4 regions of the Gracilibacillus sp. HCP3S3_G5_2 genome follow, and region 4 is predicted to be linked to each of the others. Evidence: riboswitches for the same ligand, from Rfam matches in the RefSeq annotation. Region 4 holds a riboswitch; each other region holds the start of a gene.
The links. Region 4 has a riboswitch for S-adenosylmethionine ahead of ACTNEP_RS04630 (alpha-hydroxy-acid oxidizing protein). Riboswitches for the same ligand answer to the same signal wherever they lie in the genome.

Region 1 (2,199 bases), on a different contig from region 4:
AGTACAAAGGACTACTACTTAAATTTAAAGAAGAGTTAGCACTATGATGAAATCGACCATTAGAGGAAGAGAGGTAGCTAATGATGAAATCTTTATCAGGGAAAGTAGCGTTAGTTGCTGGAGGAACCCGAGGCGCAGGCAGAGGCATCGCAATTGAGTTAGGAGCAGCAGGAGCAACCGTCTACGTGACTGGCCGTACAACACGGATGAGCCCCTCAGAGTACAATCAAGCCTGCAGATGCTAAGGGGTACCGGTAGTATTCCTTATAGGAAAATGACAATCATTTTTGTAACATTGGAAATATGTTCTAATTGCACCGTTTATCTGTTCTGTTCTTTACAGCAAAAAAACGCATCGGGATTCAAGCAGTCCGATGCGTTTACTCTATAACGGTGATTCTTTCTTTAGCTGATCTTCTTGGAATTGGAGATAGGTTTTTGGCTGGGTAGCCTACCTGTATTTGTCCTACTACTCTTTCATTCTCTTGTAAGCCGATCAATTCTGCAGTTTCTTGACAGAAAGCAAGCTTTCCTGTCTTCCAAAAAACACTTAACCCTTTTTCCCATGCCAGTAAACTGAAGTTCTGAATTAAACAACTGGAAGAAGCATAATCCTCTTCTCTTAATTTTTCCTGTGGGTGCAAGCTATTAATAACAAAAAAGATAAACGGCACATTCATTATTTTGTGGTAGGCATTATCACTTACTATTTTTAATTCTTCGTCTGAATTGCTGTTCGTTTTGGAAAGGGCGACTTGACGGTTGATTTCCGCCAATTTTTCTTTTGCTTCACCTTGTATAAAAACAAAACGCCATGGTTCTGTCATTTTATGATTTGGCACCCATATAGCTGTTTCAAGCAATTCTTCTATTAAATCTACTCGTACCTCTTTATCCTGATATGCAGATATTGAGCGACGTTCTATAATAAGTTGTTGTAAATTCATGAACACGCCTTCTTTCTTATTGATAATCATTTTCAACTAGGTTCATCATACCATAATCGGGGATAGAGTCAAGTCAAGGTGAAGTTTTATACCATCAATTTCCAATTTGTAGTTGAAATAAATTTCCTTTTATTGTAAAATGCTAAAGAATGTTACTAATTAAATAGTTTTTCTTATCCAGAGAGGTGGAGGGACTGGCCCGATGATACCTCAGCAACCGTCTGTACTGACAAGGTGCTAATTCCAGCAAGCAATAAGTGCTTGAAAGATGAGATGTTTATTATTCTAATTAATCTCCGTCTTTCTATAGCCGGAGATTTTTTATGTTTAAAAATTATCATGGAAAAGAGGTGAAAAAATGGCGGATTTCCTCCATACATTACAGAAAAGAATAATGATTGCAGATGGAGCAATGGGTACTCTACTGTACGCTCATGGTGTTGATCGATGTTTCGAGTCCTACAACACTACTCATCCTAATCAAATCCTCCAAGTTCATCAAACCTATATGGATGCCGGAGCAGAAGTTATTCAAACCAACACATATGGAGCCAATTATATTAAATTGTCACGTTATGGTTTGGAGGACCAAGTACATGAGTTAAATACAAAGGCGGTTCAACTTGCCAAGATAGCAGCTGGAAATGAAGCATTTGTTTTAGGAACAATCGGGGGAATTAGAGGGATACAAAAATTAGTCGCTTCGAAGAAAGACATTGTCCGTAGCTTTAAAGAACAACTATTTTCACTGTTATTGGAAGGGGTCAATGGCTTATTACTTGAAACATACTATGACTTTGAAGAAATAAAACAAGTATTAAAGATTGCTAGGCAAGAAACAGATTTACCGATTATCGCCAATGTCTCGATGCATGAGCCAGGTATCATGGAAAATGGGATTCCACTTGCCATTGCTTTAAAAGCATTAGAAGAAATTGGTGCAGATGTTGTTGGCGTAAATTGTCATCTCGGTCCTCACTATATGATCAAAGCATTAGAATCCGTTCCACTTCTTGAGAAGGCTTACTTAGCTGCCTATCCAAATGCGAGTCTACCTTCCTATCAAAACGGAAAATTAGTATACAGCCAGTACAGCCACTACTTTGAACAATGTGCGAAGGAATTCCGTGATCAAGGTGTGCGTTTAATTGGTGGGTGCTGTGGTACAACACCTGAACACATTCGAGCTTTGAAAGATGGTATTAGTGGGTTAAAACCGATTAAACAAAAGAAGGTTAAACAAATTACGTTC
Region 2 (2,199 bases), on a different contig from region 4:
GTTTATCAAATTCCTTGCCTGTTTGACAGAAATACTCATAGGACTCATCGCCAAGTGACAAAACGGAAAAGTTTACCTTTTCAAGCTTTGGTGCCTTACGGCTGTGCAAATATTCATGGAATTGAATCGCATTATCAGGAGGATCTCCTTCACCGTGTGTTGCTGTGATAATGAGTAAATCTTCTACCTCTTTTAGTTTCTTTGGCTTAAAGTCATCCATGCTAGAAACTGTAACATCCCTCTGGATATCTTTTAGCTGGTTAGCTAGCTGTTCTGCTAGTGCTTGACTATTACCTGTTTCTGATCCGTATAAAATGGTGACGGTACGGGTTTCCACTTGAGCAGGTGCTGGCTGTTCAGCCGTTGTCACGGTTTGTGATGATTGGGAAGCGGCTAAATATCCAGCGAGCCAATTTTTTTGTGCATCTGTCAGTGTTGGTAGAATCTGATTCAATATTTCCGTCTGTTTTTCATCAAACGGACTGTTTACCACTTGTAATGTCAACATTTTCACCTCTTTTAATTAATCCGATAGACTTACTTGCATTTGGTGATAAAAAAATAGTTACTTTGATGATGGTGGAGTAGCATGTAAACCACATTCCGTTTTTTGAAAGTTAGCCCATCTCCCTGAACGCTCATCGTTAGCATCTGTAACTGGTGATGTACACGGGATACAGCCGATACTTGGGTAGTTTTGGTCATGCAGCTTGTTGTATGGTAATTGATGCTTTTCGATATATTCCCAAACATCCTCCCAAGTCCAATAAATTAAGGGACATACCTTAATGGAGTGGAAACGCTCATCCTTGTTAAGGAAATCTGTGTTTGCTCTTGTGGGTGATTGTGCTCTTCTTAACCCCGAAATCCATGCGGTAGCTCCGCTAAGTGCTTCTTCTAAAGGCTTTACTTTTCTGATATAACAGCATTGGTCTGGATTTCGGCTCCATAATGCTGAACCATATTGCTCTCGTTGTTCGTCTACCGTGAGGGAAGGTTTCTTCATTTCGATATCTAATAAAGGATATCGTTGTTTGACTTTCTCAATCAGGTCATAGGTTTCTTGAAAATGTAGGCCAGTGTCTAAAAATACTAAACTAGCATCTGGTTTCACCTTAGCGATCATGTCAATTAAAACCATGCTTTCCGCTCCAAAACTACAAGCATAGACCAAAGACTTTCCATACGTTTGATATGCCCATTCTAAAATTTTCTGTGCTCCTTTTGTCGGATCTTGAGGGTCAGGTGTCTCTCCGTTTAATGGACTTTCATAATAATTTTCATAAGTCAGCATGTATAGCTTCCTCCTCATTAAAAAAACCTTCTTATCAAAAGATAAGAAGGTAAGCAATGTGTATTTCTCCCTTCTTATCTTTCGGTTCAGCATATGCTGTTCCGCAGGATTTGGCACAGTGTTACGCTAGCGAACCTGTTGCCGAGGATTCACAGGGCCTGCCCCTCCACCTCTCTGGATAAGAATTCCATTTATGTTCGTTACTACCATAGTATACACAAATAATGGAAAAGTCAATGTCTTTTTGAAAAAACTGTAAAAAATAATACCAAGTTACTAGGTTTTTATTGATTACCGTTGTAATATATTTTCTATCTGTTCAATTGTATCTGGAGAAAGTTTTACACCAGCTGCTTTTGCGTTTTCTTCAATCTGAGCAGGTTTACTTGCACCGATAAGGGCACTTGATACATTATCTTGGCGTAAAATCCAGGCAATCGCTAATTGTGCTAATGAAAGGTTTTCGGTAGCTGCGATTTCCTGCAATGCCTCGACCTTTTCCAAGTTTTTCTCTGTTAATACTCGTGATAGATCTAAATTATCTTGAGCAGCTCGACTATCTTTTGGAATAGCCTCTCCTTTTTTATATTTTCCTGTTAGAACACCTTGAGCAAGGGGAGAGAAAACCACTTGGCCAATTCCATGCTTTTTACTTACAGGGATGACTTCTTTCTCGATATACCGATGAAGCATGCTATAGTTTGGCTGATTGACAACAATGCGATCTAACAGCTTTTGGTCAGCAAGGTGAATAGCTTCTGTCATTTGTTCGGCAGTCCATTCGCTGACTCCGATGTATAATACTTTCCCTTGGCGAACAAGATCATCTAATGCACGTAATGTTTCTTCTAATGGTGTATCAGGGTGGTAACGGTGGCAGTAGTAAATATCGACATAATCGAGGC
Region 3 (2,199 bases), on a different contig from region 4:
GGTGTCCTATTGCAATTGCTCCTCCATTTATATTTACTTTGTCATAATCAATAGCTAGGTTCTGACAGCTGGCAATTACGACGCTTGCAAATGCTTCATTTATTTCAAATAAATCAATATCATTTACTGTCAAATTCTGGTTAGCTAATATCTTTTGGATGGCATCTGCTGGTTTCGTGTGTAAACTAGTATCTGGACCAGCTGTTTCAGCCCAATCAATGATATAAGCAAGTGGTTCTGTCTCCATTTGTTGGGCTTGCTCTAATGTTGTCACAACACCAAGGCTAGCCCCATCTGTCATTTGTGAAGCATTGCCAGCTGTAATGGTTCCACCTTTCGTAAAAGCTGGTTTTAATTTTGCTAATGTTTCTACTGTTGTCTCTGGCCGGATTCCTTCATCCTCTGTCAACACTCCATCAATCGGTAGGATTTCGTCCTGTAATAAACCTTGTTCAGACGCCTTTGCTGCTCTTTGCTGAGATAGAGCGGCAAATTGATCTTGTTCTTCACGACCAATGTCGTATACAAGATTATATTGTTCTGTTAATACTCCCATTGATTGATTGCTTAAAGAACACCACAGTCCATCATGTAGTAGTGTGTCTGTTATTGTTTGGTGTCCCATTCCCTTGATCGACCGAGTAGGGATAACATGGGGAGCATTTGACATCGAATCAAAACCACCAACAATATACGTACTACCTTCTTCTAATTTAATGCGACGAACCGCATCAATAACAGTGGCAACTCCCCCAAGACAGACGTTATTAAGTGTGATTGCTGGTGTGTTGGAGTCGAGTCCTGCTTCGTGTGCAACTTGTCTTGCAGGATTTTGTCCTTGGCCAGCCTGAATAACTTGTGCTAACAATACCCCATCTATGTATGGAATCATAGGATATTTCTCGATTAAATATTTCAATGACATACTCGCTAAATTTACAGCTGTAAATTCTGAGAGTGCACCGTTCCATTTCCCGAAAGGTGTACGGATACCGTCTAAAATAACAATCGACATACGAGATTACTCCTTTTTCAAATAAATTTTTCGATAAATGAAAAAGCCCTCTTCGATAAAAAGAGGGCTTAACTGCTCTTCTTATCTTTCAGGATTTCTCCTGTTGGAATTAGCACCTTTTAAGCATTGCTTAATGGTTGCCGGGTTTCATTGGGCCAGTCCCTCCACCTCTCTTGATAAGCTATCACCTATTCATTTTTTAGCGAATCACTGCTTAACTTGCTCGCTTCCTTCCATCTACAATTATTCAAGGAGAAGAAATAGATGCAAGCAACAAAATCATTTATAACAATAAAAAATCTCCCTACCTACAAATAGAGATAGAGAGACGTAAATGAACATTAGGAATCTCTTATCTCTTCTAAGTAAAATCTACTTAGATGGAATTGGCACCTATATTAAGTAAAAAACTTAATGGTTGCCGAGGCTTCTTTGGGCCAGTCCCTCCACCTCTCTTGATAAGACAAGATTATTATATTTTATTTTTTAAATCCAAGTAATATACTACACTTTAGCATGCTTTCGTTAAAATTGTCAATATATTTCGACAATATTTTATATACTATTTCAGCCATTCCTCAGCTAAAACTCCGTATACAATATGATCAACATAATGATCGTATAACCATTCACTACTTCTGATATGCCCTTCTTCCACAAATCCCAGCCTTTTAGGGACACTTCTGCTTTTTTGGTTGTCAACCGCAGCTCTAATTTCTACTTTATTTAATTTTAATTCATGAAAAGCATAATCTGTTAATCCTTTCGCTGCTCTTGTCATAATTCCTTTTCCTTGGTATTCGGCACCAAGCCAATAGCCGATATACGCAATCTTATTGGACCAGTCAATGCTATTATAACCGGCAACCCCGACAATTTCATTTTTATATAAGATGACTGTCGTTAAACTCTTATTGTCGGCGAACCCTTTTATACTTGATTGAATAAAAGCTTTTGTATCTTCTACCTTTAAGGTTGTATCAACCCAAGGTAGCCATTCCCGTAAATAGTCTCTTGAATTTTCAGTTAATGCAAATACTTTTTCTGCATCTCTCAAATCAATTAGTTTCAAGGCTAAATCTTCATCAAGTCTGTTTACAAACAAGTTACATCCCCCCAATTAGTAAATTGAAAATATTTTAACAGAAGGGGAAGTTGTATGCTAGTACTTTTTTAAAAAATTC
Region 4 (2,199 bases):
AAAAATATCCCTTGAAAGTCTACATCCATTACTTTACGAATGATCCCTTTGAAAATTTTGGCATTCTTCGTGACAAGGTCTAGTCTTGTTTCCCCTGGTTTTTGATTGGCACCAGCAGTTATTACAACTAAATCGGCGTTATGACATTCTTCATAATCTCCAGCTTTTATGCGCATAGGATTACCAAATGCCATACCATGATTCAAATCTCTAGCTTCTCCATCCGCTTTTGCTTGATCTAAATCAATAAGAACTATTTCATTAACAACACCTTGATTTAACAATGCATATGCATAACTTGTTCCTACCAGTCCAGTTCCTATAACTACTACTTTTCTTAATTTCGTTTTATGAATTGGCATCCACAACCATTCCTTCCAAAAAAAATGGGATATAGTTATACTATATCCCATTTCATCCTCTTATCAAACATTATCTCTTTGACAATTAATTGAATAACTGATCTATTACTTCTTCCACCCCTAAAACACCTGAAGCAACTAACCCATGAATATAATGTTTTCTTATCGAAATAGCATCCGCACCTTGTTGTAAGTAATTGTTTAAGTTATTTTTCGTTTCTACTTCTGTCTCCACAACAATAGTTAAGCTTTCACCCACAATAATTTTAATTTGTTCTAATAATTCAAGATTAGATTGATTAATATTAGATAAAATAATTCCATCAAATTGATGTTTTAGTGCCAAACGAATATCATCTAATGACAAATCTCCGTGTATAAAAACAGGTAATGTTGTGAATCTTTTTATATACTGAAGATCTGCCCATTTGATTTCACGTTTTTGATATTCTTGTGCAATTTGTTCAGACAAAGAGCTTTTACTATCATAATATTTCTTAGCAAAAATGGGATCTACTACAAAGTTGGCTGATCCTCTCACTAATTGATCCGGCTGCTGATAGACTTCGTCGTTAGAAACCGACAAAATGATTGCCTGATATCCTGCTAATTCAGCACGTTGAACAAAATGCTTTGTAAGCTCTACATCCTTAAAAATATGTGCTTGAAACCACAGCTCACTATCTGGCACAGCATCACTTATTTCTTCAATACTATAAGACGAATGACTGCTCACAATAAAAGGTACACCTTGTTTACTAGCAGCCTGTACGGTAGCTAATTCACCATCTTCATGGAAATAGGTCTGAGCACCGACTGCACCTAACAACAGAGGAGAAATCTTCCATTTAGATGATGAATTATTATAACGTATAAAGGATGTAGCATTCCCTTTATGGGATGTTAATTGATCTAAAAATAAAGTTGCTGCTTGTGATAACTGTTTTTCAGCGACTTCCTCTAAGCTTTTTACAACAGTTCTATTCACCTTTGCTTTTGCCATGTTATATGCCTCCTAATAATGAAGGGAAACAAAATAGTCCCTCTTGATAAACAAGAGAGACGCAAACGCTTATCTCCCTCTTATTTTTCAAACAGATGTTTGCAGGATTTAGCACCTTTTAAGCTCGGATTACTTAAGGTTGCCGGGTTTCATCGGGCCAGTCCCTCCACCACTCTTCATAAGAGTATTTATATGTTTTCATTTGTCGCTTTATTAGCTCTTTTCACTTCCAATGCTTTTAATTCTCTTCTTAAAATCTTTCCGCTGATTTTCGTCTTCGGTAATTCTTCCATCACCTCTATTTCTCGAGGTGCTGCATGTGCGGAAAGATTTTTCCGAACGAATAAGCGAATATCTTCCATTAATTGAACTGAATGCTGATAACCAGCTCTTAATGTAATAAATGCTTTGACTAATTCTCCGCGCAATTCATCTGGTTTTCCAATGACACCAGCTTCTTCAACTGCTGGATGTTCAATTAATTTGCTTTCTACCTCAAATGGACCTATTCGCTCACCTGCAGAGTTGATCATATCATCATTACGCCCCTGGAAGAAAACATATCCTTCTTCGTCTTGTAAAGCAAGGTCCCCAGAAATATACCAGCCTTCGTATTGGAAATAAGATTGGAATTTGTCTTTGTTTCCCCAAATTTCTTTCATCAGTCCTGGCCATGGTATGCGAACAGCTAATTGACCTATTTCGCCTCGAGGAAGCTCATTACCTTCTTCATCTAGAATTCCTACTTGTACGCCTGGAAAAGGTCTTCCCATTGAACCTGGTTTAATATTTTCAGCTGGAAGATTCACAATTAAGTGGCCCCCTGTTTCTGTC

Region 1: linked by a shared signal. The riboswitch ahead of ACTNEP_RS07350 (bifunctional homocysteine S-methyltransferase/methylenetetrahydrofolate reductase) and the one ahead of ACTNEP_RS04630 (alpha-hydroxy-acid oxidizing protein) in region 4 are both predicted to bind S-adenosylmethionine.
Region 2: linked by a shared signal. The riboswitch ahead of ACTNEP_RS08000 (phosphoadenylyl-sulfate reductase) and the one ahead of ACTNEP_RS04630 (alpha-hydroxy-acid oxidizing protein) in region 4 are both predicted to bind S-adenosylmethionine.
Region 3: linked by a shared signal. The riboswitch ahead of ACTNEP_RS12010 (acetyl-CoA C-acyltransferase) and the one ahead of ACTNEP_RS04630 (alpha-hydroxy-acid oxidizing protein) in region 4 are both predicted to bind S-adenosylmethionine.

Annotation. Positions count from the first base shown of each region.
Region 1 is NZ_JBQHXU010000004.1:40,565-42,763, forward strand. Features, by position in the region: gene ACTNEP_RS07335 (DNA alkylation repair protein) at 1-39, shown strand, start outside; partial or broken gene ACTNEP_RS07340 (short-chain dehydrogenase) at 84-230, shown strand; gene ACTNEP_RS07345 (nitroreductase family protein) at 381-947, opposite strand; SAM riboswitch class I at 1,118-1,222, shown strand; gene ACTNEP_RS07350 (bifunctional homocysteine S-methyltransferase/methylenetetrahydrofolate reductase) at 1,306-2,199, shown strand, end outside.
Region 2 is NZ_JBQHXU010000004.1:193,383-195,581, reverse strand. Features, by position in the region: gene ACTNEP_RS08005 (assimilatory sulfite reductase (NADPH) flavoprotein subunit) at 1-508, opposite strand, end outside; gene ACTNEP_RS08000 (phosphoadenylyl-sulfate reductase) at 566-1,294, opposite strand; SAM riboswitch class I at 1,366-1,479, opposite strand; gene ACTNEP_RS07995 (aldo/keto reductase family protein) at 1,586-2,199, opposite strand, start outside.
Region 3 is NZ_JBQHXU010000007.1:143,963-146,161, reverse strand. Features, by position in the region: gene ACTNEP_RS12010 (acetyl-CoA C-acyltransferase) at 1-1,015, opposite strand, end outside; SAM riboswitch class I at 1,094-1,198, opposite strand; SAM riboswitch class I at 1,365-1,480, opposite strand; gene ACTNEP_RS12005 (GNAT family N-acetyltransferase) at 1,578-2,120, opposite strand.
Region 4 is NZ_JBQHXU010000002.1:429,126-431,324, forward strand. Features, by position in the region: gene ACTNEP_RS04625 (L-lactate dehydrogenase) at 1-362, opposite strand, end outside; gene ACTNEP_RS04630 (alpha-hydroxy-acid oxidizing protein) at 448-1,365, opposite strand; SAM riboswitch class I at 1,443-1,550, opposite strand; gene acsA (acetate--CoA ligase) at 1,554-2,199, opposite strand, start outside.